DNA from 3 places in the Vibrio sp. JC009 genome. Region 2 is predicted to be linked to each of the others. Evidence: riboswitches for the same ligand, from Rfam matches in the RefSeq annotation. Region 2 holds a riboswitch; each other region holds the start of a gene.
The links. Region 2 has a riboswitch for cobalamin ahead of cbiM (cobalt transporter CbiM). Riboswitches for the same ligand answer to the same signal wherever they lie in the genome.
Positions count from the first base shown of each region.

Region 1 (7,678 bases), on a different replicon from region 2:
GGCATACGTTTTTCGTATTTCCACCAGGTTTTCTCACCGCTCTGCTGGGCGATAATAACCGGCTCATCATTGACAATGGCCGCAGATACATTGGTGATAGATGGCTCTGAAACCGGGTCTAAAACCCAGCCAAATGGCGCGCCCAGCATATCGGCAGAGACGGTTTCTGACACATCTGAAGCTGTGGTGATAACCGGGATAGCTTTCACAATATGCGCAACCCGCTCGGTCAGCTGATTAGCTCCGCCACGGTGTCCGGACAGCATGGAAATGGCGAACTTTGCCATTTCATCCAGACAGACTACGGCAGGGTCAGTACGCTTATCCTGCATCAGCGGGCCAATCATCCGGCTGACAATGCCGCTGGCAAAAATAAAGATATGCCCGTCATACTGGCTGAACTTATCAGCGACAAAGCCAGCCAGCGGAAGCGATAATAGCTCTGCTTCCGGTGCCTGCTCTATCGCAGCTTCAGTGACAAACAGATCCGCAAAGGGAAGCGCACGCTTTAGTCTTGCGGCCTGCTTCGCTCCGTTTACGGTGATGGCGTATATAGCTAACTTCTTCATAGTCCCGCTTACGCTGCCGACTGTTTACCGCGCAGTACGCCGCGACGGGAGCGGATAGAAATCTGAACCATAGAGAAGTAACGGTGCTCTTCCGGCACTTCATCCAGATTAGTGTAGATCTCTTCTTTATCTGTACTGGCATGAGAAACGTAAGTTGCCGCTCCCTCAAGGCCAAGCTGTTTCAGTTTTGCCGAGAGCTGCGGGATCATACGACCGGCTTTGATCAGCATGATGGTATCGAAGTCATGCACCAGTGTTTCAAGGCACTCAATACCATAGGTCGCAGGCACGACGCAGAAACGCTCTTTGCCGTCGGCCAGAGGAATTTTGGTTGCCGCCGGTACTGCCGTAATGGAAGTCACACCCGGTACAATAACAGGAACCACTTGCGGCGCGATTTCGTCCAGTTCTTCCTGAATATAAGCCCAGGTACTGAATACTGACGGATCGCCTTCAGTCACAAATACCACAGATTTGCCTTCTTTCAGGCGCTCAAGAATCGCCTCAGCACCCGCCTGCCAAGCAGGAACATTCAGTGACGCGTCTCGGGTCATAGGAAAATGCAAAAACAGACGCTCACCGGAAATCTCTTCTTCTGATAGTGCCCCGGTTACGATTTCCCATGCAAATGAATCGGCTTTGCCTTTGTTTTTTTCAGGGATAGCAACCACATCGGCTTCTGCTATCAGGCGAGCCGCTTTAAGAGTAAGCAGTTCGCTGTCTCCTGTACCAACACCAACTGCGTATAGCTGACCTAAGTTATTATTGTCCATGAATTTCTCCTACACAGTTTTTGTTATTGTGAATAAATGAATCGGGTTCTCCGCCTGATAGCGAAGATAATGAGCAAGCGGTTGAGTGCTGGATACGTTAACCATCTGAGCATCAAAGCTGACGTCGTTCTGCTTCGCCCACTGGTAGACTTCCGCCACCGTATCCATAGTGACAGCCGAAACCACAAGACGGCCGCCACTCTTTAGTGAATCCAGACAGTAAGAAAGAATAGATTCCATCGCACCTCTGCTGCCGCCGACAAATATGGCGTCTGGCTTTTCCAGTTCCGACAGGGCCTCAGGAGCCTTGCCTTTAATCAGTTCAACATTATCAGTGCCATGGGCAAAAATATTTGCCTGAATACTTTCAAAGCACTCTTCATTACACTCCACGGCATATACCTGGCCATTGTTAGCAAACTTTGCGGACTCAATGGCAACCGAACCTGAGCCTGTGCCTATATCCCAGACGGTATCATCTGACTGAATCCGCATACTGGTGAGAGCAAGATGACGGATCGACTGCTTGGTGATCAGGCCGTTTTTCGGCATACGTTTCAGGTAGCTTTGGTCAGAAGAAAACTGACCGTGCCCGCCCCACAGAGCCTGATTTTCCCTCTGAGCCACCAGAATGTTGAGCGGGTCAAATCCGGTATCACTCTCAGCCAGTTCTTCTACGCTGAAAGTTCTGATGGTTTCTTCCGTGCCACCAAGCTGCTCGCAAACGCTGAGCTTCCAGCCGGTTTCACTGAACTGCTTCATATGTGCAGCGACAATCTGTGGCGTGTTTTTGCTGTCGGTAAGAATGGCAAACAAATTACCCTGCTGCATCTTAGCCACCAAACCCGCCAGCTTACGGCCATGGCAGGAAATAAAGCGACTCTCCGACCATGGGATACCCAGCCTTGAAAAGGCCAGTTGCGCAGAGCTATGAGTGGGAATAAAGCTAAGCTCGTCCACCGGCATTTTCTTTAACAGAGTACTGCCAATACCAAAGAACAGAGGATCGCCCGACGCCAGCACAACCACACCGCCCTCTTCGCTTTCGTCAATCACTTCACTCAGCCAGTCAGAAAAGCCCTGACTCATATCCAGAAACAGGCCTTCAAACTGAGGAAACCATTCAAGATGGCGCGGATGCCCTGCCACTACGCGCGCAGCCGCAACAGCGTTCACTGCCTTGCTGGTCAGGCTAACGCAACCATCTTCAGGAACACCAACAACCGTTATACTCGTCATCGTTATTTACACCGTCTGGTACATAAGTGCGTGAATAGTCGAAACCACAATCGGACTGCCGCCTTTACGCCCTGCACTGGCGATATATGGCACCTTTGACTGCTGCATCAATTCGTCTTTTGACTCTTCTGCCTTAACAAAGCCCACAGGAATGCCGACAATCAGCGCCGGTTTTATTTCACCGGCTTCAACCATACGCAGTACTTCATACAGAGCGGTAGGCGCATTACCCACACCAATAATCGCGCCATCCAGCAGACCTGAATCACGCGCTTTACGCATCGCCCAGATTGCGCGGGTTTCACCCTTCTCTTTGGCTATGGCTATCACTTCTTCATCGCTGATAAAGCAATGCACGCTGTTGTTGTTCACCGCCAGTCGCTGCGCACTCAGGCCGCTGGTGATCATGGTGACATCACTGACAATCGGGCAACCTGACTTAATCGCCTCGATACCGGCTTCCACCGCACCTTCACTAAAGTGAAATAGTTTGGCAAACTCAAAATCACCCGTGGTATGGATTGCTCTTCTTACCACAGGCCACTGTTTTTCATCGAAGTTATGACCGCCATGAAACTGGTGGATTTCCTGATCGATAATCGAAAACGAGTCATTTTCAATTACCTGCCCCTGACGGGTCATCTGCTTCATTTTTTCCATTGTTTTTCCACCTGAATACTGTTTTAGGTTTCGTCTTAGCCGAATCCCTTAATTCTCGTCACTTCAAAGCCGTCTACTTTCGTCATCCCGGAAATTGCGAAGCTTTTATCCGGGATCTACTGTCTGTGCGCTGTAGAGCTACAAATAACCTTATACCTTACAACGCGCCTTAATCAGATTCCCGTTTTCACGGGAATGACGACGACTGTTGAAATGACTATATATGGAAGGAATTAGCTGCGAGCCAACTCCTTCCCATCAAAATCAATCAAAATCACATCAATTTCCAGCGCATCCGCGGTATAGCGATTGGCATGTGCCTGAGTTTCCCTGCATAAACGGTTAAGAAAACTCTGTTCATTATTGTCACGTACCAAATTCAGCACATGCCGTCCGGTATTTGCACAAGTTATCTCACCGCACAAAGACGCAGACAAGCCTTCCTCTTTCGCAAGCTCACTCAGGCGCTGAAAGTCAATTGCATGGCCGGAAACATGAGTCATCATTCGCCCTGAAACCAGCTTGCCCATTTTGCCAATCATGGTCACCAGCGTAACACGCGTTACACTGTAGCGTTTCGAAGCCCGCAAACCGACACCAATAAAATCACCTGCCTGGATAAAGGCCATATCCGGCAGGTCAGGAAGCAAAGCCATAGCCGCCTTTTCTGAGCGTCCGCCTGTGGTTAATACAAGGTGCTCAGAGCCATTGGCCCTGGCAATCTGAACCGACTGCCTTACCGATGCCGCATAAGCAGAGGTCGAAAACGGCTTAACCGTACCCCGGGTTCCCAGAATCGAGATGCCACCGATAAGCCCGAGTCTTTCACTAATGGTCTCTTTCGCCGCTTTTTCACCGCCGGGAACTGAAATGGTCAGTTCCAGCCCTGTTTGTTCATCTGCTTTCTGCCATTCCAGCTTTGCCATTTCTAAAATATTGGCTCTCGGCACCGGGTTAATGGCTGGTTCTCCCACAGGTAGTTCCAGTCCCGGCAAAGTCACTGTGGCTACGCCTTTTCCGCCTTTAAGGAAAATACCCGGCTCGCTTATACGTCTGGCGCTGCACTGAATCTCTAAACCATGTGTGCAATCCGGATCATCACCGGCATCTTTAATGATGCCTGCAGTCACCTCTTCTGCTCCCTCAAGACGGCAGAGTTCAAAGGTGACAAAGTCCCGGTTTGGCAGCTGTATTTCGATATGTGAAAAAGGAGTCTGCTGAATAAGCATTCTCACCGCAGCCCTTGCAGCTGCCGCAGCACATGCACCTGTCGTATAACCGTGGCGCAATTCTTCATTGTGCTTTGAACGCTTTAACTTACCCACTTAATTTCCAATCCATATAACTCATTTTTGTCGTCGCTTCGCGCTCACGAAACACGCCACTTATATCACTCCAAAGCCAACCACCGCCGTCATCCCGGGAATGACGACGGAGCAGGAATTCAAGTTCGTCTTCATCATCACGAAAATGACGTAAGACGGTAAAGACTGGTTTTAAGTTACGAGAACAATTTGGCGGGAATCATAGAAAAGCAATGCTGAGTGATCCCGCCCAGTCTTTATAAAATATGTTCTATTTAGCAGGTTCTGGCTTACGAATCCGGCCTCAATTTGCCGGTAATTTATTCGCTTACAGTTGCGGGTACAGCCCAGGATTTTCACCTGATTCACTAAGATAGCAGACGCTATCTGGTACTAAATAAGTTGAGGAAGTCTCTCATATGGCATTACTAATAATTTTGACGCTTATCAATTTTAGACAATAGATAAATATCGCCCTTTGAAAAATAGGCAAATCGATAAATAAGTCCTTTAATTTACAAAAGCAACATATTGATAAAGCGTGACTTTTTAAAATCAACAGCTAACAAGCGCAAAAATACCGATACATTTACACCACTTCATTATAGTGACATAGATCACGGATACAATCTGCCTGAAATGCAACGAAATCACACATGATATAAGCGTAAAAGCCTATATTTTGTGACTTCAAACACATATACTCCTTCACCGAATCAGAACTTGTCAGGCATTTTAAGGTAGTTATCAGTGAGCTCAGACAACATTAAATTTATCGCAGCGGATATGGACGGTACGCTTTTAGATGAAAAGGGAAAACTGGATCCTGCATTTTTCGGGCTATATGAACAGCTTGAAGAAAACAACATCATCTTCGCTGCCGCCTCTGGCCGTCAGTACTACAGCCTGTTAAAGACCTTTGAACCAATCAAAGACCGAATGATGTTTATTGCTGAAAACGGCACCATGGTAATGCATAAAGGCCAGGAGCTTTATAGCTGCACTATGGGGCAGGAAAACATCAACAACATTATCAATCATGCCCGTTCCATTGAAGGAGCGCATATCGTTCTGTGCGGAAAGCAGTCAGCTTATATCGAAACTCAGGCAGCGGATGCATTGGAAGAGTTCAGTAAATACTATGAACGCTGCCATTATGTAGAAGATCTTCTGACTGTAGAAGATGAATTTATCAAAGTCGCCATCTGCCATTTTGATGGTACCGAAGAGAAGGTCTATCCAGGCATCAACCAGATGTTTGGCCATGATCATAAAGTCGTCATCAGTGCCCGTGTCTGGCTGGATATTATGAATTCCGAGGCTTCAAAGGGAGCGGCCATCGAAAACCTGCAGGAAAGGCTGAATTTCGGTTATAACGAAACCATGAGTTTTGGTGATTACTTCAATGATGTGGAAATGCTTCAGTCCAGCTATCACTCCTACGCCGTAGAAAACGCGCATGAAGGCGTGAAAAAATACGCCCGTTTTTCTGCTCCGGGTAACAACGAGGGCGGCGTGTTACAGGTTATTCGTGCTCATCTGAATAACGCATAATTTATAGCCGTTTCAGGACTTATAGCATCAGATTCAATCTTGAATAGTTATGCAAAAATCTCGTTCCCACGGTCCTCCGTGGGAATGCATATCAGACTCAAAGTTACCAGCTGAGTATAAACTTTCACGGAACTTATTTTCTGCTCTTTTAGTGTTTTACGTAGATGTTTTCAGCCGCGGCATGCATTCCCACGCAGGAGCATAGGAACGAGGGCGTGGTGAATGATTTGACGTTTTTATTGCATAAAGAAAGTATGCTATTTATAGAGAGCATACCGGTTCTTACCAGCCTGTTTCGCCATATACATGGCTTCATCCGCTCGCTGAATAAGCTCTTCAGCACTGGCTCCATCTTTTGGATACAGAGATACCCCGATGCTCACCGAAGTCTGTACTCTTGCCTCTCCTAGCTGCATCGGCATCATTGCTGACTTTAAAAGCCGTTTGACGATACTTTCATAATCTTCAGCTTCATTTATGTTCGCCAGGATGGCAACAAACTCATCTCCCCCGACACGGGCAAGGGTATCGCCTTCGCGTATGCAATGACTCATAAGGCCTGCAATTCTTGACAGCACCTTATCACCCGCATCATGCCCATAAGTGTCATTAATGGCCTTAAAACCATCCAAATCAAGGTAAACCACAGCAAACATCTGCCGGGTTCTTTCATACTGTTTGATAGACAACTTCAATCTGTCGGTTAGCAGCAAGCGATTCGGTAGCTGGGTGATAAAGTCGTAATGAGCGATCTTTTCCAGTTGCTGCTGGTGTTCCTTCATCGGTGTGATATTTGAGAAAATAGCAACATAGTTCTGAATCTCGCCTCTGTTATTCGTTACTGCACTAATGGTGAGCAACTCAGCGTATAAGTCGCCATATTTGCTTTTATTCCAGATTTCTCCTGACCAGTAATGCTCTGTAAGCAGGGAGCCCCACAGATTCTCATAAAACTGTTTATCGTGCTTACCGGATTTTAATATACCCGGATTCTGGCCTATTGCCTCTTCACGCGTATAGCCGGTGATTAGTGAAAATGTCTCATTCACATCCAGTATGTTTGCGTTCGCATCGGTGATGACGATACCTTCACGGGCATGAGTAAACACACTCGCCGCAAGTTTTAGTTCCTGAGATTTTGCATACCACTCATCCGTTGTTAACTTATCGATTTCCCGGGAGATTATGCCGATTTCATTATTCGGATATTGGGAGATGGTTTCGCTCTTCCAGTCACCCTGAACAACGGAGGTCACCTTACTCTTTAACCTGATTAGTGGCGTACTAAACTTCTCACTTAAGGTGTGACTCTGAGCTAATCCAAGTAAAACGGATACCACTAAGGCCAGCAGAACATAGAGCCCGATGTTAAAAATAATACCACTGAGAATTTCAGCCCGTTCCACCACAGTGACGACAACCCAGTCAGCTTCATAGGTGTGACTAAAATAGGCGATTTTGTTTATGCCATCCAAAACATAAGATAAATAGCCTTCTTCATCGCTGAAGCTCAGATTTTCAGTGATTAATTCTGAAATGTTCTTCCCTATAATTTTAGGGTCGTGGTGAAGGATGATGA
Region 1 covers NZ_CP092107.1:551,596-559,273, forward strand. The annotation lists gene L3Q72_RS17405 (cobalamin biosynthesis protein) at 1-569, opposite strand, end outside; gene cobI (precorrin-2 C(20)-methyltransferase) at 578-1,342, opposite strand; gene cbiE (precorrin-6y C5,15-methyltransferase (decarboxylating) subunit CbiE) at 1,352-2,581, opposite strand; gene L3Q72_RS17420 (precorrin-8X methylmutase) at 2,588-3,241, opposite strand; gene L3Q72_RS17425 (cobalt-precorrin-5B (C(1))-methyltransferase) at 3,475-4,566, opposite strand; cobalamin riboswitch at 4,805-4,958, opposite strand; gene L3Q72_RS17430 (Cof-type HAD-IIB family hydrolase) at 5,296-6,099, shown strand; gene L3Q72_RS17435 (diguanylate cyclase) at 6,357-7,678, opposite strand, start outside.
Region 1: it holds a riboswitch for cobalamin, as region 2 does, so the genes downstream of both, L3Q72_RS17425 (cobalt-precorrin-5B (C(1))-methyltransferase) here and cbiM (cobalt transporter CbiM) in region 2, are expected to answer to the same signal.

Region 2 (7,678 bases):
AAGCAACTCAGTACTATCGCGGTTCCCTGAGTGTAATGTCTTAATCTTTTCATTTTTTCTCTCTCAGCTTTAGGCCGGTTGTTGTTCTAAAATCAGTTTTCCTTCGTGCAGACGATATTCCGTATCAGTCAGCGTTTTGCGAAGTTTCTCGTCATGGCTGACAAGAATAATAGGCAAATTTACCCGGTTTACTATGTCGATAAACAGCTGGTAGTTTTTGTCATCAAGGCCGTTGGTGGGCTCATCAAGCAACAGCACTTCCGGCTTCATTACCAGCACACTCGCCAGTGCAGCAAGTCTTTTCTGACCGCCGGAAAGGCGGTAACTTACGCTGTGAGCCAGATGCTCAATACCCAGATCTTTGAGGGTTTTCATCGACATCTCTTCCGCTTCTTTCTGGTTGTACCCCTGATTGATGGGGCCAAAGCAGACATCTTCTATCACCGTAGGAGAAAACAGCTGATCATCCGGGTCCTGAAACACCAGACCTAACCGGGTGCGGAACTTTGCAAACTCTTTATCCGACTTGCAGCTATTCCCGAACAGAATCACTTCACCTTTCACATCCTGAAGCAGTCCGAGAATTATCTGTAAAAGCGTACTCTTTCCGCTGCCGTTACTGCCGGTAATGGCGACCCTGTCCCCTTTGCTCAGGGAAAAGTCTAATGCGTCGGCACACTGTTGTCCGTTTGAACGCTGGTAGGAGATACCTTTCAGCTCTATCAGTTTATTCACTTAATCTTTTCCAAAAATCACTATCTAACGGGCCAGACAGCCAAAATATCCATCGAGAAAACCACCAGCGTCAGGAACAGAAATAACATTGCTGAGCGATCAAATAACTGGCTCTGTTCTCCTTTTGATACGGGAAAATGACCACTGTATCCACGACACTTCATGGCAAGCCAGATACGGTCTGCCCGTGCCAGCGCTCTTACCAACAGCATACCAAACATATAGCCGTAGCTGCGCCAGACATGTAACCTTGGGCCGCATCCCAGACCGCGTGCTTTCATTCCAGAGCGGATGCTTGCTATCTCCTGCTGCATCACACTGATATAGCGGATACTAAACTGCAGCAGCAGAATAAACTTAGTCGGCACTCTGAGCACACAAAGCGCTTTAGTCAGTTCCAGTCCGGAAATACCGCTGCACTGCGTCATCATTAGCATGGCGGAAAGCGAAGCTTTGAAAAAGATCTCCTGCGCCTTAACCACTCCCGGCTCTGAAAGTACCAGAGGCCCCCAGTGAATCACCTGATCGCCGACGTAATTGAAAGGCAGAGGCAAAATGGTAAGCAGTACAACGCTATCGATAATAAGCAGGCGCTTCAGGCCAGTGGCAAAGCCCATAGGACTTTTCAGCCAGAGCAGACAGGCAAGAATAAAGTAACCAGCAAAAGAGAGCGGATTAGCAGACAGCACAATAGCGACGATCATAAATATCGCCAGCAGGATCCGGGTATGTGCTAGTCCATACTCAGCACTGCCCGCTTTTACGTTGCCTGATAAAACCCCTTCTATCATGCCTGTGCCGTTTTTCTGTTTCTGACCAGAACCAGAAGCCCGAACAGGCCAAGGATATAGCCTATCCCGCCAAGAATATCGTGCATAGTTCATAGTAAGCAACGTGGCCCTGACCACCATCGCCACGAACTGAATAGGAATCCGGCACTACAGGATCTATGGTAAAGAAGCCTTCTTCATCAGCAACTGCCGTACCGACAACTTTACCGTCTTTCAATAGCTGAACTTTAACGCCAGCCCCGGCTGGATTAGCACCGCCAACAAAATAAACCTCACCTTCGATATAACTTTCTTCCGGATACACAGACATACGGATCTTGTGAGCATAAGCCGATAAACTCACACTTAGAGTACATAAAATAAGAAGCATTAAACCGGCAAATTTTGATAATAACTTAGTCATTTTCTACAACTCTCTTAACCCCGGACACTCATTAGTTCCGGGCGACTTTTCTTAAGCAATTTTAATGTAAACGCGAAAATCACACCTTCCAGTGCAGCCAGCGGCAAGTGGGCGATAATAACCAGAGAAGCACTATTCATAAATACATCACCGGACAGTACAAGCACCAGTGCAACCATCAGGCTGGTAAGAAATACCGAGCCAAAGCCAGCCAGAAAGCCAACCACTGAAGGTGACCATTTATCCATATAAGGTCTGAGAAGCACACCAACTAAAACCGCCGGAACGGCAATATTCATGGTGTTGACGCCAAGCACCAGGATTCCACCAAAGCCAAAGAATACAGCCTGAAGAACAAGACCAATCAAAACTACGGGAAAAGCACTCCAGCCCAACAGAAGACCGATCAATCCGTTAAATATAAGGTGAACACTGGAAGGCCCGATGGGAATATGAACCAGAGAAGCCACAAAGAAACATGCTGCAAGTACTGCTGCCTGTGGGATCTTGCTGTCAGTGAGCTGGCGCAGACCGAGATATGATCCGCCAATAGTGATTGCGGCTCCGGCAGCCAGAACCGGCATACTTAGTACGCCATCTACAATATGCATATCTTCCCCGACAAAATATCTGAACTGCGCTGGGAAGAGTTTGAGAAATTATCAGAAACCACTTCTGAGTGCTCCCGCCCAGATCGTAAGCAATATGAATTCACATCTAGCAGGTTCTGACTTATGGCATTCGTTAGTGGCGATGCTATTTACAGTTGCGGGTACAGTCCAGGACTCTCACCTGATTCACTTTCAGCCCAAAGGCTCACTAGATAAAGTCTGTGGAGTATCGCACACCGATTTCTGGTCACAATTGATTGCGATCAATTTTGAAGTAACGGCAGATTTGCGTATTGATAAATCTGATTGAGCTGATAAATACTCGCCGTTCTATAGATATTTATTGCCAATAAATGGATGGCTGATCACTCTTCTTCAGTCGATATTGGCGCAAACAGCAATTCCTTTAGGAACAGGATCGCCCACATCTGCAGCAATACCCAAATCATCATTTGAATGGTATACATACGCCCTCCCTTGGCTCCGCCTGGTAATCATCATGATTATCTATTAACCAAGATACTGAATTACCGACTGACATACCAGATGGGAAAGGCGCAGATTTAGTCAGTTGAATGGGATACAGATTTCCACACTACAATAGAGACTAGAGCAAGCAAGATACGCTTAATAGAAGTGGCTAGGCAGGTGGATCTCACTGGAAAATAGCATAAAAAAAGCGAAGCTGGGTGCTGTAGAGTCCGCAATAACCTTTTACTCTACAACACGCCTTGAGCAGATTCCCATTTTCATGGGAATGACGAACTGTTTAGCTAAAAATGAAACGAGTAGTTGTGGCGACTTCTTCTATCTACTCATCCGAATAACCGTAGGCTTTCTGCCAAACCTGATTAATCTCATGATCAAAAAGATAAAAATAAATATCGATATCCTTAAACTTAGACTCCCTGCAAACATCCAGAGAAATCTGAGCCGCCTCATGCAGCGGATAACCATACACCCCACAGGAAATAGCCGGAAATGCAACAGAATCACACCCATTTTCCAGAGCCAGATACAGTGAAGAGCGGTAAGCCGAAGCCAGAGTTTCTGCCGGAGACGGATCGGAATGATATATCGGCCCGACAGTATGAATCACATAATCGGCATTCAGATCACCCGCCGGAGTGATCCGAGCCTCTCCAGCCGGACAACGCACCCCATTCACTTCCGGAACCTGATAGCAGGCCTCAAGCAGCTTAGGTCCCGCCGCCCGGTGAATGGCACCATCAACACCGCCTCCCCCCAGCATTCTGGAGTTTGCAGCATTCACAATCGCGCTGACACTTGCGCGGGTAATGTCCCCCTGAAGAATTCGGATATTGGTCATGGCTTCCTCCGGTCGGAATGCAACTGATATATTTAGTTTAGTCATGAACGGAGGTTTGTTCCGACATATAACCGCGGCGAAAACCAATGAAACTACCAGCAATCAAATACTAGTTGAATACATCAAAGCTCTTCGGAATACTTCTCCACATGCAAATTCAAAAAGTGCATACCTGCGGAGCTCAGAACATAATGCTTATCACCGCATAGATATAAGAAGTTCCTGTCAGCAAGATAGGCTATTGCCTTATCCCAGTTTTCTATTCCAATAGCCTGACGGATATCATTGTAAATAGTTTGCTCTGCAATTTCTTCAAGAGCAGTTCGGCCCAGGCCAATGACAGGCGTTGCCAGATCGTCAAGGTCAAAACCTTTGTCTACCCAGTAGCGCGCAATGATCAATAACATCGCCTGGATCTTAGTTGCGTTGGTATCCGCATCTTCCTCGGCTTCACTGCGGCTAATATAGAAAAACTCACCTTCAACATTAAAGTTAAGGTTGTAGCCAATGTGCAGGTAGAGCTGGGTAAAGTGATCAAGATTTGTGTACAGCTCTGTGTAGAGGGGGCTGTCTGTAAAAGCCTGCTGGTAGATATCGTACACCTGCTTTGTTATCACCTTACCGTTCACAAAGGTGGCGTATATCTGCTGGCTTTTTGCCATATTGATTTGTGAAAAAGCCGTATTCATTACTTCACTCTCTCAGTTCGAATTCTACGATAAAGATAAACGGTTTCATCCTGTACCAGGCGGCGCTGGAAGTTGGTCACTTTTACTGCATGCCCGTCTAGCATCTCATTGCTGCGCAGCACAAAGTTGAGCCCTTCTAACAGATCAACAAAATGATACCCCGGAAGATGTTCTTTTAACCGGCGCTGCAAGGCCAGCGTCAGATCCTGATACTCTGTCATTTGCATCTGCCTGACCAGATTATAAATCTGCTCTGCGCGCTCCAGTCTGCGCTCGGTGGAATCATCTTTGGAGCTAACCAGCTCCACATTCTGGTTCTGTTTAAACAGATTCTGATCGGACACTCTGGCTTCAATATCACTCACCACATTGTTCAGATAAGCTTCAGAGCTGCTGATACGCAGAACCTTCGGCCTTGGCTGCTGCATTAAGCCCATAAAGGCTCCGTTGTCACGGGCAAACTGACCGTCAATCTGTCTGCGCTTGAGGTTGTGACGAGTCGCATCCAATGCTTCTGAAAGTTCAGCAAATGCATTTTCAATCGCGTTAAACTGTTTAAGGCGTTTTTTGGAACGGGCTAAAAACTGATCGACCGAATGCGAAACCTTACTGATCTGAGAATGAAAGCTGTTAAAACTCACTTCATACCTCAGCATTGCTGTTGCGCGTTGGTGATCCTGATGCTTTTCAAACAGACGGCGCAAACCTTGCAGACATTCGAACAGGTTAGGGCCATCTTTCAAACGGCTCTTTTCATCCAGAAACTGGCGTGTCGGCAAAATATGCCGGGACAACAGGTGAGATATTTTTTCGATGGATTCGCGCTGAAGAACAGAAAACGCCCTGGAATTATCGGCCTTAGCGGCCTGCTCACTGGCTTCACTCAGCTCCTGATTAATCATCTGCATTTTAACCAGATTCAGACGGATACTGTTCAGCAGTTCACTCAAGCGATGAAACAGCTCGTCTATCAGCTCTTTGTAATCAAGCTCTACATCGCTAAACAAGAGCGAGCCCGATTCAAGCTGACCAAGCAGCAGACGTATGCCGCCCAGTTGAGTTTTCAACGCCACATCGGTTAAATCCTGAAACAGGCTACGGTCAAACAGCCGGAATACACCAATGACCGAACGGTCAAAAATAAGCCGGCTCTCCCCACCAAACTCATCTTTATCCACCAGAATATGCGCTGAAAGCAGGTTATCTGTCGAGAAGGCGGTGCGCAGCTGTTTACGCTTCTCCTTGCTCTGACCCTGCATATAATGGTGCAGCCTGCCCACAAATTTAGCTTCACGCACATAAGGCTCACCCGCTTCATCCATCTCACGAATGACATCACGCATAACGGTATGGTGCTCAAGCATAATGGCAAATGTCGGTATGGTCAGAAGTCGTTGATCACTCATCTTCCTCTCCAAACATATCCAGTTGCTCTCTGTCCAGAGTACTGCCTTTCACCACAAAGCTCTCCGGCATACCGGTAAAGGCTATAGTCCGGGCCGCATGATATGGGGTGGCAGTGCGCATGGCATCCAGGCGGAAATGCTGACCGAATTTAAAGATAATTTCGCTGGATGCAGAGTTCGTCGATGCACTAAGCACCCTGAATCCCGCTTGCTTTAGGTTCGGCAGCAACCAATCAAACTGCGAACTATCGACAGAGGCACCTTCGTCAATAATCAATGGGAAATGAGTGGTACAAGCCTTGTTTCTTAGGCGACTAAGCAGGATTTCAACCAGCTTCAGATTAATCAGCATAATGGTTGAGGTAGATTGCGACTTACTCTCCCACCCGGTCTGCCCCTGCTTTTTCACCCGGTAGGCAATACCTGCCACAATCTGCTCCATGGTTAACAGCGCAGCTTTTCCGTCGGGGAAGAACTTATGACTGAAGGCTTTCAAACGTTCAATAAACTGCTCTGAGGCCTTTTGATCTGAGTGAGTGTCCAGATGTTCAATCTCTCCCACCAGATCACTGAATCTCGCTTCAACCTTAATCTGAGCTTCTACCTGAGCCAGATCATTGATCGTCACTCCGGCAAACGCACGGTTAATGCTCTGCTCAAACTGACGAACCATTTCCCTGTTATTTTTCAGCTCGTTAATGATGCTGTGAATAGAATGCTTATGCTCAACGAAGTTTTTACGCAGTATATCAAACTCTTCTTCCAGCCCCTGATAGCGGGACTGCAACTGTTCGAACGCATGTTCCAGCAACTCATCCTCAACATAGGACCTCATCAACTGATCATCATTCTCCAGTACCTGATTACGGACAAAGTCCTGGATTTTTTCAACCAGATCGGTTCGCGCTTCACGCTTTAACTGCAAGCTGGCGATACGGGAATCTAAACCCTCTTTACTAAGTTCAAGTGATGGGTTTGGCAGCACAGAAAAGTTGCTGCTTGGTAAACCGTGAGCTTCAAGCTGAGCTTTAGCTAAGAGCTGATAATGATTCAGTTGCTCCAGTCCGGACTTAAGTTCAGCTACCTTCAGCTCTTGTTCGTTGTAGGCTTGCAGCTCCTGCTCTAAAACCTCCTGCTGGCTTTCAAGCTGCCTTACCAGTTCCTGCTGCTTGTTTCCAATCGCATCCAACTCTTCATTGCAGGTATGTAACTGCTGAGTATTGCTATTGCAGGCCTGAAGCAGCTCAATTTCAGCTTCAGTGCGGGAGATTTCTGATTTAAGCGCCGAGATAGTTTTAACCTGCTCAAAGCGACTCTCTTTATCCATGGCGCTGATTTCTGCCGCCCGCTTACGCTTAACTTCCAGCACTTCACGAACCTTGTCTAACCGGCTTTGATCTGACTCGCGTTTATCCGGTGATACCGGCTCCAGTTTTACGCCGAACAACTCATACCTTAGCTCATCAGCTTCAATCAGATCGGTAAAGTCGCCAATAGCCTGCACTTCTGATTCCGCTAAAGCACGCCCCGGATTCGCTTCTGCCACTTCCGGGTTTACAGCTGCCAGCTTCAGCCAGACGGATTCTGACAACTGGTTAAACAGTTTAAATTCCTGTTTTTCAACCGACGCCTGGAAACGAAGCTCAATATCTTCAAGCCCGCTGATTTCCTTGTTCAGATTCTGCAAATCTTCCTGGCGTTTCTGTGCATCTA
Region 2 covers NZ_CP092106.1:1,159,213-1,166,890, reverse strand. The annotation lists gene L3Q72_RS05455 (sirohydrochlorin cobaltochelatase) at 1-53, opposite strand, end outside; gene L3Q72_RS05450 (ABC transporter ATP-binding protein) at 70-735, opposite strand; gene L3Q72_RS05445 (energy-coupling factor transporter transmembrane component T) at 756-1,526, opposite strand; gene L3Q72_RS05440 (carboxypeptidase-like regulatory domain-containing protein) at 1,588-1,929, opposite strand; gene cbiM (cobalt transporter CbiM) at 1,944-2,540, opposite strand; cobalamin riboswitch at 2,631-2,768, opposite strand; gene L3Q72_RS05430 (O-acetyl-ADP-ribose deacetylase) at 3,352-3,870, opposite strand; gene L3Q72_RS05425 (hypothetical protein) at 3,993-4,559, opposite strand; gene L3Q72_RS05420 (hypothetical protein) at 4,559-5,965, opposite strand; gene L3Q72_RS05415 (hypothetical protein) at 5,958-7,678, opposite strand, start outside.

Region 3 (7,678 bases), 1.3 Mb from region 2:
CCGCCAATGATGAAGGCCTTCCGCTTATTGGTCAGGTTGCTGCCGGTGAGCCTATTCTTGCTCAGGAACATGTGGAAGCCCACTATAAGGTTGATCCAAATATGTTCAGGCCTCAGGCGGACTTCCTTTTGCGTGTGCATGGCGAAAGTATGAAAGATATCGGAATTATGGATGGCGACCTTCTTGCGGTTCATAAAACTCAGGATGTCAGAAACGGTCAGGTTGTTGTCGCACGTGTGGAAGATGATGTTACCGTAAAAAGACTGGAGCGTCAGGGTTCAACGGTTCTGCTGCATGCTGAAAACGAAGAGTTCTCCCCAATTAAGGTTGACCTTACCTCCCAGTATATGGAAATTGAAGGTATCGCTGTGGGGATCATCAGAAATACTGATTGGATGTAATACCAATCCCAGTAATTATCTGCGCAATCACTGAACAGCTAATTACTGGTATTGGTATAAGTCAGATATTTTGATTAATTCTTGCAAATCTAAATGGTAGTCATTATCATTTGCCTTATCGGAGGTGGATGGTAATGAACTGCTTTAATAAAAACTCTTATTCAGACAGAGACAGGGTATCTGGTGGCTATGAGATCCCGGTAAACCTGCTTAAGCCAATGTGGTTCAGAAGCAGGGAAAGTCTTATGGAAGATGGCCTGGTTTATGACCCTATTGCAGCAAAGGCGTGTAAGCAGTGCCAGCTGTCATCCGAATGCCTCTCAGGCGACGTTAATCAAAAGCAACTTATGTATACCACGCTGACTAAGCTGTGCGATCTCCGTGTTCAGGCTTTTCTTGATCAGCATCCTAATGGTTGGGTGATTAATGTGGGAGCTGGACTGGATACCCGGTTTTACCGCCTGGACAACGGGCTTTGCCGCTGGCTGGAGCTGGATATCAATGAAAACCTGCTATGGCGTCAGAAGTTATTTCATGACAATGAGCGCTATCAACTCAGATGTGGTTCAGTAAACAGTCTTGAATGGCTTTATGCTCTTCCTGTTCCGGAAAATGCTCCGGTTCTGATTGTATGCGAGCAGGCTTTGCTGGATTGCTCAGAAAAACAGACATCTCAGTTTATTCAGGCATTGGGTCGTTTTTTTGTAAAAGCTCAGGCCTGTGTTGTTCTGGCCGGAGACAAGACCAGTTCTGAGGTGGGTCAAAAACTGGGATGTGAAACTTACGCCCATGGCTTTGCCTCACCGGAACACAAAGTATTCCAGTGGGTACCCTGGGTGAAATGGGTAAAATGCTACTCACCACTGGATCATGACTGTAACCGCTGGAAATTCTGGCAGCGTATGCTGCGAAAATTCTCAGGATTAAAAGCCAGAGTCACACCAACCGTGGTGGAGTTTAGCTGGTAACTTTAGAACAGCCTGTTCAGACCATTTAATGCTGCAACCCGGTAAGCTTCTGCCATAGTCGGATAGTTAAAGGTGGTATTAACGAAATACTCTATGGTATTTGCTTCGCCTTTCTGTTCCATAATGGCCTGCCCGATATGGATTATTTCCGCTGCTCTTTCCCCAAAGCAGTGTATGCCGAGTATCTCTTTGCTTTCCCGGTGGAAGAGTATTTTCAGGCTGCCGATATCTTTTCCGGCAATCTGAGCTCTGGCCAGGTGTTTAAATGAGGCGCGGCCCACTTCGTAAGGAATTTTTGCAGAAGTCAGCTCCTGCTCTGTTTTTCCGACGGAGCTTATTTCCGGAATGGTGTAGATGCCGGCAGGTATGTCTTCGATAAGGTGAGTATCGGTTTTACCCAGCGCGATGTGCTCGGCGGCAAATCGGCCCTGATCGTAGGCGGCACTTGCCAGGCTAGGGTAGCCGATAACATCCCCTACCGCATAGATATGTTCTGAATCGGTGCGGTAATGTTCGTCTACTTTCAACTGACCACGGGAGTCGGGTGACAGACCGACCGCTTCAAGGTTGAGCTTGTCTGTATTCCCGGTTCTGCCATTTGCATACAGCAAACAATCAGCTCGCATTTTCTTCCCTGACTCAAGGTGGATGATGACACCGTCATCTGTGCCTTCAATTTTTTTATACGTCTCATCATTTCTGATGATGACACCGCTGTTCCAGAAGTGGTACGAAAGCGCATCAGAGATCTCATTGTCGAGAAATGAAAGCAGTCTGTCGCGGGTATTAATCAGATCAGTTTTTACATCCAGCCCGCGGAATATGGAGGCATATTCGCAGCCAATAACACCGGCACCGTAAATGATGATATGCCTTGGATCGTGCTCAAGAGACAAAATGGAATCACTGTCATAAATGCGTTTATGGGAAAAATCGACATTATCGGGGCGGTAAGGCCGTGAACCGGTGGCGATAATAAATTTGTCTGCCGTATATTGCTCGGTACTACCGTCCGCTTTATTTACATCAATGGTGTTGTTGTCTGAGAATACGGCTTCTCCATATATCAGATCACACAGGTTTCTGTCATAGAACCCCTGTCTTAACCTTGTCTGCTTATCAATGACGGTTTTGGCGTGAGTCAGAATATTGGAAAATGTTGAGTGCAGGCTAGTGTTGTTATGGCAGAAAAGGGGATTTCTGTTGTACTCAATGATCCGGCTTACCGCGTGCCGGAGTGCTTTTGATGGAATAGTGCCCCAGTGCGTACAACCGCCACCTACGCTGGACTCTTTTTCTATGATGGCAACATGCTGACCTGCCTTGGTTAGCCCCATAGCTGCTCCCTCACCACCAGGGCCGCTACCGATCACAATTGCGTCATAATGATTGCTCTGTGCCATCAGGATCCATCCTTGTTAATTTTTAACATTTATGTAGCGTGATATTAACCTTTTAAAATTTCGGGTAAATAAGATTCATAGCAGAGAGTGGATGGGATCACGGAGTTGTGGATTTATAGATGAAACAGAAAGCGTGTACTGGCATCCTGTTTTCTACTTTCCGGAATTCGCGCTATAGTAATGGGCTGAATATGGCTTATAACAATGAACAGTAAAGAAATAAAAATGGGAATTCGGGCACAGCAGAAAGAGAAAACTCGTCGCTCTTTAATAGATGCTGCCTTTAGTCAGTTAAGTGCAGATCGCAGTTTTTCTAATCTGAGTCTCAGAGAGGTTGCGAGAGAAGCGGGTATAGCACCTACCTCTTTTTATCGTCACTTCAAAGATATGGATGAGCTTGGATTGACTATGGTTGATGAAGGGGGGTTACTTCTTCGTCAGTTGATGCGTCAGGCTCGTCAGCGTATTGTGAAGGAAGGCAGCGTGATTAGGACTTCGGTAGAGACCTTTATGGAGTTTATCGAAAGCAGCCCAAACGTTTTTCGTTTGCTATTACGTGAGCGCTCCGGCACTTCTGCAGAATTTAGAGCTGCAGTTGCGAGGGAGATCCAACATTTTTCTGCTGAATTGACCGAATATTTGATCAGTACCGGAATGACTCGCGAAGAGGCGGTTGTTCAGGCTGAAGCTTCAGTAATTTTGGTATTCAGTTCGGGAGCAGAAGCGCTTGATCTGGATAAGCATGAAAGAGATGAACTTACAGAGCGCCTTGTTATGCAGTTGAGGATGACTGCAAAAGGTGCATACTGGTATAGAAAAGAACGTGAAAGACAAAAAACAGGATATAACTATGTCAAATGACTCAACTCCCTACAATGTAAAGTCAGAAAGAAAGACTCTTATTTTAGCGGTCATTGCTGGTATGTGCGGTAATGCACTTCTGTCGGCTCTGACGATGACTGAAATCGCCTTCTCAATCTTTCCTGTCATCGCACTGGTTCTGGCCGTGCAGATGTTGTATCAGGACTATCTGAAAAGCCCGGTAGCTGAAGAGATCCCGCTAATCGGTTTAGCCTGCTTTTTTGTAGGGGCGTTTGGTCATTCCGCTTTCGTTAAGGCGCAGTACCCGGAAGCGGGTTCTAACTTCTTTGCCATTATCGTGACAATGCTTCTTATGCTTTGGGTTGGTAAAAAGCTCGGATACGTAAGAAAGAGAGAGCAGGAACAGCAAGAACAGCAATAATAAAAAAACGAGCCTTGCGGCTCGTTTTCTTTTATTTGCGTCTCTCAAGTAAAACGCCCGCTTCCATATGGTGGGTGTACGGGAACTGGTCAAAGAGCGCAAACCGGGTTACATCATGGGTTTCACCCAGAATATCCAGATTTTCTTTCAGTGTTTCCGGGTTGCAGGAAATATAAAGAATGCGCTCATAACCCTGAACCATCTTACAGGTATCCACATCCATACCGGCTCTTGGCGGATCAACAAAAATGGTGTTGCAGTTGTAGCTCTTCAGGTCGACTCCCTGATCTTTAAGGCGTCGGAACTCCCGCTTACCTTCCATTGCCTCGGTGAACTCTTCTGCTGACATACGGATTATCTGAACATTATCGATTTTATTGGCAGCGATATTGTACTGAGCGGACTGAACTGAAGGCTTGGCCAGTTCCGTTGCAAGAACGCGTTCGAAGTTTTGTGCCAGAGCCAGAGAGAAGTTACCGTTGCCACAGTACAGTTCAAGAAGATCGCCGCTGCTCTCCTGGGTACAGTCAATCGCCCACTCCAGCATCTTCTGAGCCACTTCCCCGTTAGGCTGGGTGAAGCTGTTTTCAACTTGCTGGTAGATGTAGGTATCACCATTTACGTTCAGGCGTTCAACAACATAATCTCTGTCCAGAACGATCTTCATTTTACGGGCACGGCCAATGATGTTCAGATTAAAGCCTTCATCATTCAGTTTGCTTTTAAGTGTCTTGGCTTCTTCTGTCCACGCATCATCCAACTGGCGGTGGTACAGAAGTGACACCAGGATCTCGCCACTTAACGTTGAAAGAAAGTCTACCTGGAACAGTTTGCGGCGAAGCGTATCGTTCGCTTTCATTGATTCCATCAGCACAGGCATCAGGTCATTAATCAGCTTGCTGGCAGCAGGGAACTGGTCAACGCGGTATTTCTCGCGGGTTTCCTGGTTGAACATGACGTAATAAAGATCATCACCCTCATGCCATACACGAAACTCTGCTCTCATGCGGTAGTGTTTCTCCGGTGACTCGAAAACTTCCAGCTCAGGAACATTGTATTGGGAGAACATGCCGGAAAGGCGTTGCTTCTTCTCTTCAAGTTGTTCGGTATATGTCTGAGGGTTTATTTCAGGAGTCGCCATTATCTTGCCTTTTGCATTCACACAGGGAGCGCAGATTTTAGTCAATACTCTGCACATGTCCAGTATTCATTGACAAGTTATCAGGCTTAGTTATGCCATAGGGGAAAAATATATTACCAATTAGTCAGTAATAGCACTGGACAGTTTTGCCTTTGATTTTTAGTATTTGTCCGGAAGTTGGTGCGGATGCAAATTATTTGCAGTCCGAATAATAGGGAATCCGGTGTAACTCCGGAACTGACGCGCAGCGGTAATAGAGAACGAACATCTTAGGTTAGAAGCCAGGCACTGCTCAGAAGTTGGGTGGGAAGTCAGATGTAAGGTGATATTGATTGATATCGTGCTCTTGAGTCCGAAGACCTGCCAGCAGGATAGTGGCACCTCATGCCACTTGACTAACTACGCGATTTTAGGGAATAAAATGCAAAAATCTATTTTAGCGATTGCTGTGTCGGCATCGCTCTTTTCTTATGCTTCTTTTTCACAGGCTCAGGAAGCGGCTTCGGATGTTGAAACTATTGTGGTTACTGCGAACCGGTTTGAGCAGTCCTTAGAAAGTACAACGGTTTCTGTAGAAGTTGTTACTAAAGATGAAATTGTTGCCATTCAGGCTAAAAGTATCACAGAAGTTTTACGACGATTGCCCGGGATCCAGCTCTCATCTAACGGGGGCTATGGTCAGCAGCAGAGTGTGTTTGTTCGGGGAAGTGAGTCTGACCATGTTCTTTATCTGATTGATGGGATACGTATTGGTAGTGCTACTACGGGAGCGGCATCACTTGCTTCGATTCCTGTTTTTGCCATCGAGTGTATTGAATATATACGCGGCTCCCGTGCAGCAATGTACGGTTCTGACGCTATTGCTGGTGTAATCAATGTTATTACGAAACATCACCGCTCGGAAGTTATTGCTGGTGGCACTATGGGTAGTGACAACTATAAGCAAGGACAAGTATCTCTATCAAAGTTAGTAAATGAAGACTTCCACGTTTCTTTTGCTGCTAATAGCCTTAGTACAGATGGCTTTTCTGCTACAAACCTTCCTGGCCAGGAGGATAATGATGGCTATAAGTCCAAAGATTTTGTTACGACTCTGGGATATAGCTTTAACGACAATTTAAGTGCTGATATTCAGGCGCTGTATCATGAAGGTGAGCTGGAATATGATGCTTCAGGTTATTCGTATTTTGGTGGTGTAGATGATATTTATCAGGATGAACGTTCCTATAACATCGCTGCGAATATTCAGTTTGAGAACGACGCCTTAACTTCAAAGCTGGAGTTTGGCCAGAACCAAGATCATCTGGATGACAACTTATATAGCAGTGTTTATCAAACAGACCGGACAAGCTTTGCATTCACTAATCAGTACAGAGTGAGCGAAAGCTGGTCTTTTGGAGCAGGTGTTGATTGGTACAAAGATGATGTGTCGGAGTCTACTACGGCTTATGAAGAAACTTCCAGAAAGAATACCGCATTTTATATCAATACGGCTGCCAATATAGACTCAGTTCAGCTGGAAGGTGCATTAAGACACGATGACAATGAACGTTATGGGCAGAATACAACATGGCAGTTAGGGTCTGGCTGGCAGTTTCTAACTCGTTATCGCCTGACGGCAAATGCTGGCACTGGTTTTAAAGCTCCGACCTTCAACGCCCTTTATTGGCCGAATTATGGTAATAGCGATCTGGAGCCGGAAGAGTCCAAGAGTTATGAATTAGCGCTAGAAGCGGAACAGGATTTATTTGATTGGCGCATAGCCGGGTACATAACTCAAATTGATAACATGATTTCCAATGGCGAGAATGTTCAGGAAGTAGATATTCGGGGTATTGAGTTGTCTGCTATGTTTGATACTGGACCAGTAAGCCATGTCATCAGTTTTGAATATATGGACCCTGAAGATAAAGAGAATGACCGTCAGTTGGCCAGAAGGGCGAAAGAAAATGTAAAATGGAATGCGACCTATTATGCAGATAACTGGCAGGCAGATCTGAGCTACTTATATCAGGGTAAGAGGTATGACTATAGCAACGGTACTACAGAGCTGTCAGCATATTCACTGGTAGACTTTGCTGTTAGTTACTACATATTTGATTCTCTCACACTAAGAGGGCGGGTTGCTAATCTGTTGGAAGAGGATTATACCCTGGCTACTGGTACGAACACTGACACCAATCCAAGTGAAACCTATTACTACAACACTCAGGAAAGAAGTTACTACGCAACTATAGAATATAGCTTTTAATTACCCCTTATCCTGAAAGTAGAGAAAGCCGCCTTTGTGCGGTTTTCTTTTTGCTTGCTAACTTGCTCTCTCAGAGTATGATCGCCGCAAACAGTATTCAGGTGGTCAGTTGTGGTGAAGTTTCAAGGTCGTCCGGCAAAAGTTTTGGTCTTTGATTCAGGAGTCGGTGGATTATCCGTCTTTAAGGAAATTCAAAAGCTATTACCCGGCCTTGAATATAGCTACCTGTTTGACAATGCCGCTTATCCCTATGGCGAGCTTTCTCGTGAAA
Region 3 covers NZ_CP092106.1:3,185,460-3,193,137, reverse strand. The annotation lists gene lexA (transcriptional repressor LexA) at 1-401, shown strand, start outside; gene L3Q72_RS14265 (class I SAM-dependent methyltransferase) at 536-1,369, shown strand; gene sthA (Si-specific NAD(P)(+) transhydrogenase) at 1,372-2,772, opposite strand; gene fabR (HTH-type transcriptional repressor FabR) at 2,998-3,633, shown strand; gene L3Q72_RS14250 (YijD family membrane protein) at 3,623-4,015, shown strand; gene trmA (tRNA (uridine(54)-C5)-methyltransferase TrmA) at 4,047-5,156, opposite strand; cobalamin riboswitch at 5,318-5,539, shown strand; gene L3Q72_RS14240 (TonB-dependent receptor) at 5,578-7,407, shown strand; gene murI (glutamate racemase) at 7,519-7,678, shown strand, end outside.
Region 3: it holds a riboswitch for cobalamin, as region 2 does, so the genes downstream of both, L3Q72_RS14240 (TonB-dependent receptor) here and cbiM (cobalt transporter CbiM) in region 2, are expected to answer to the same signal.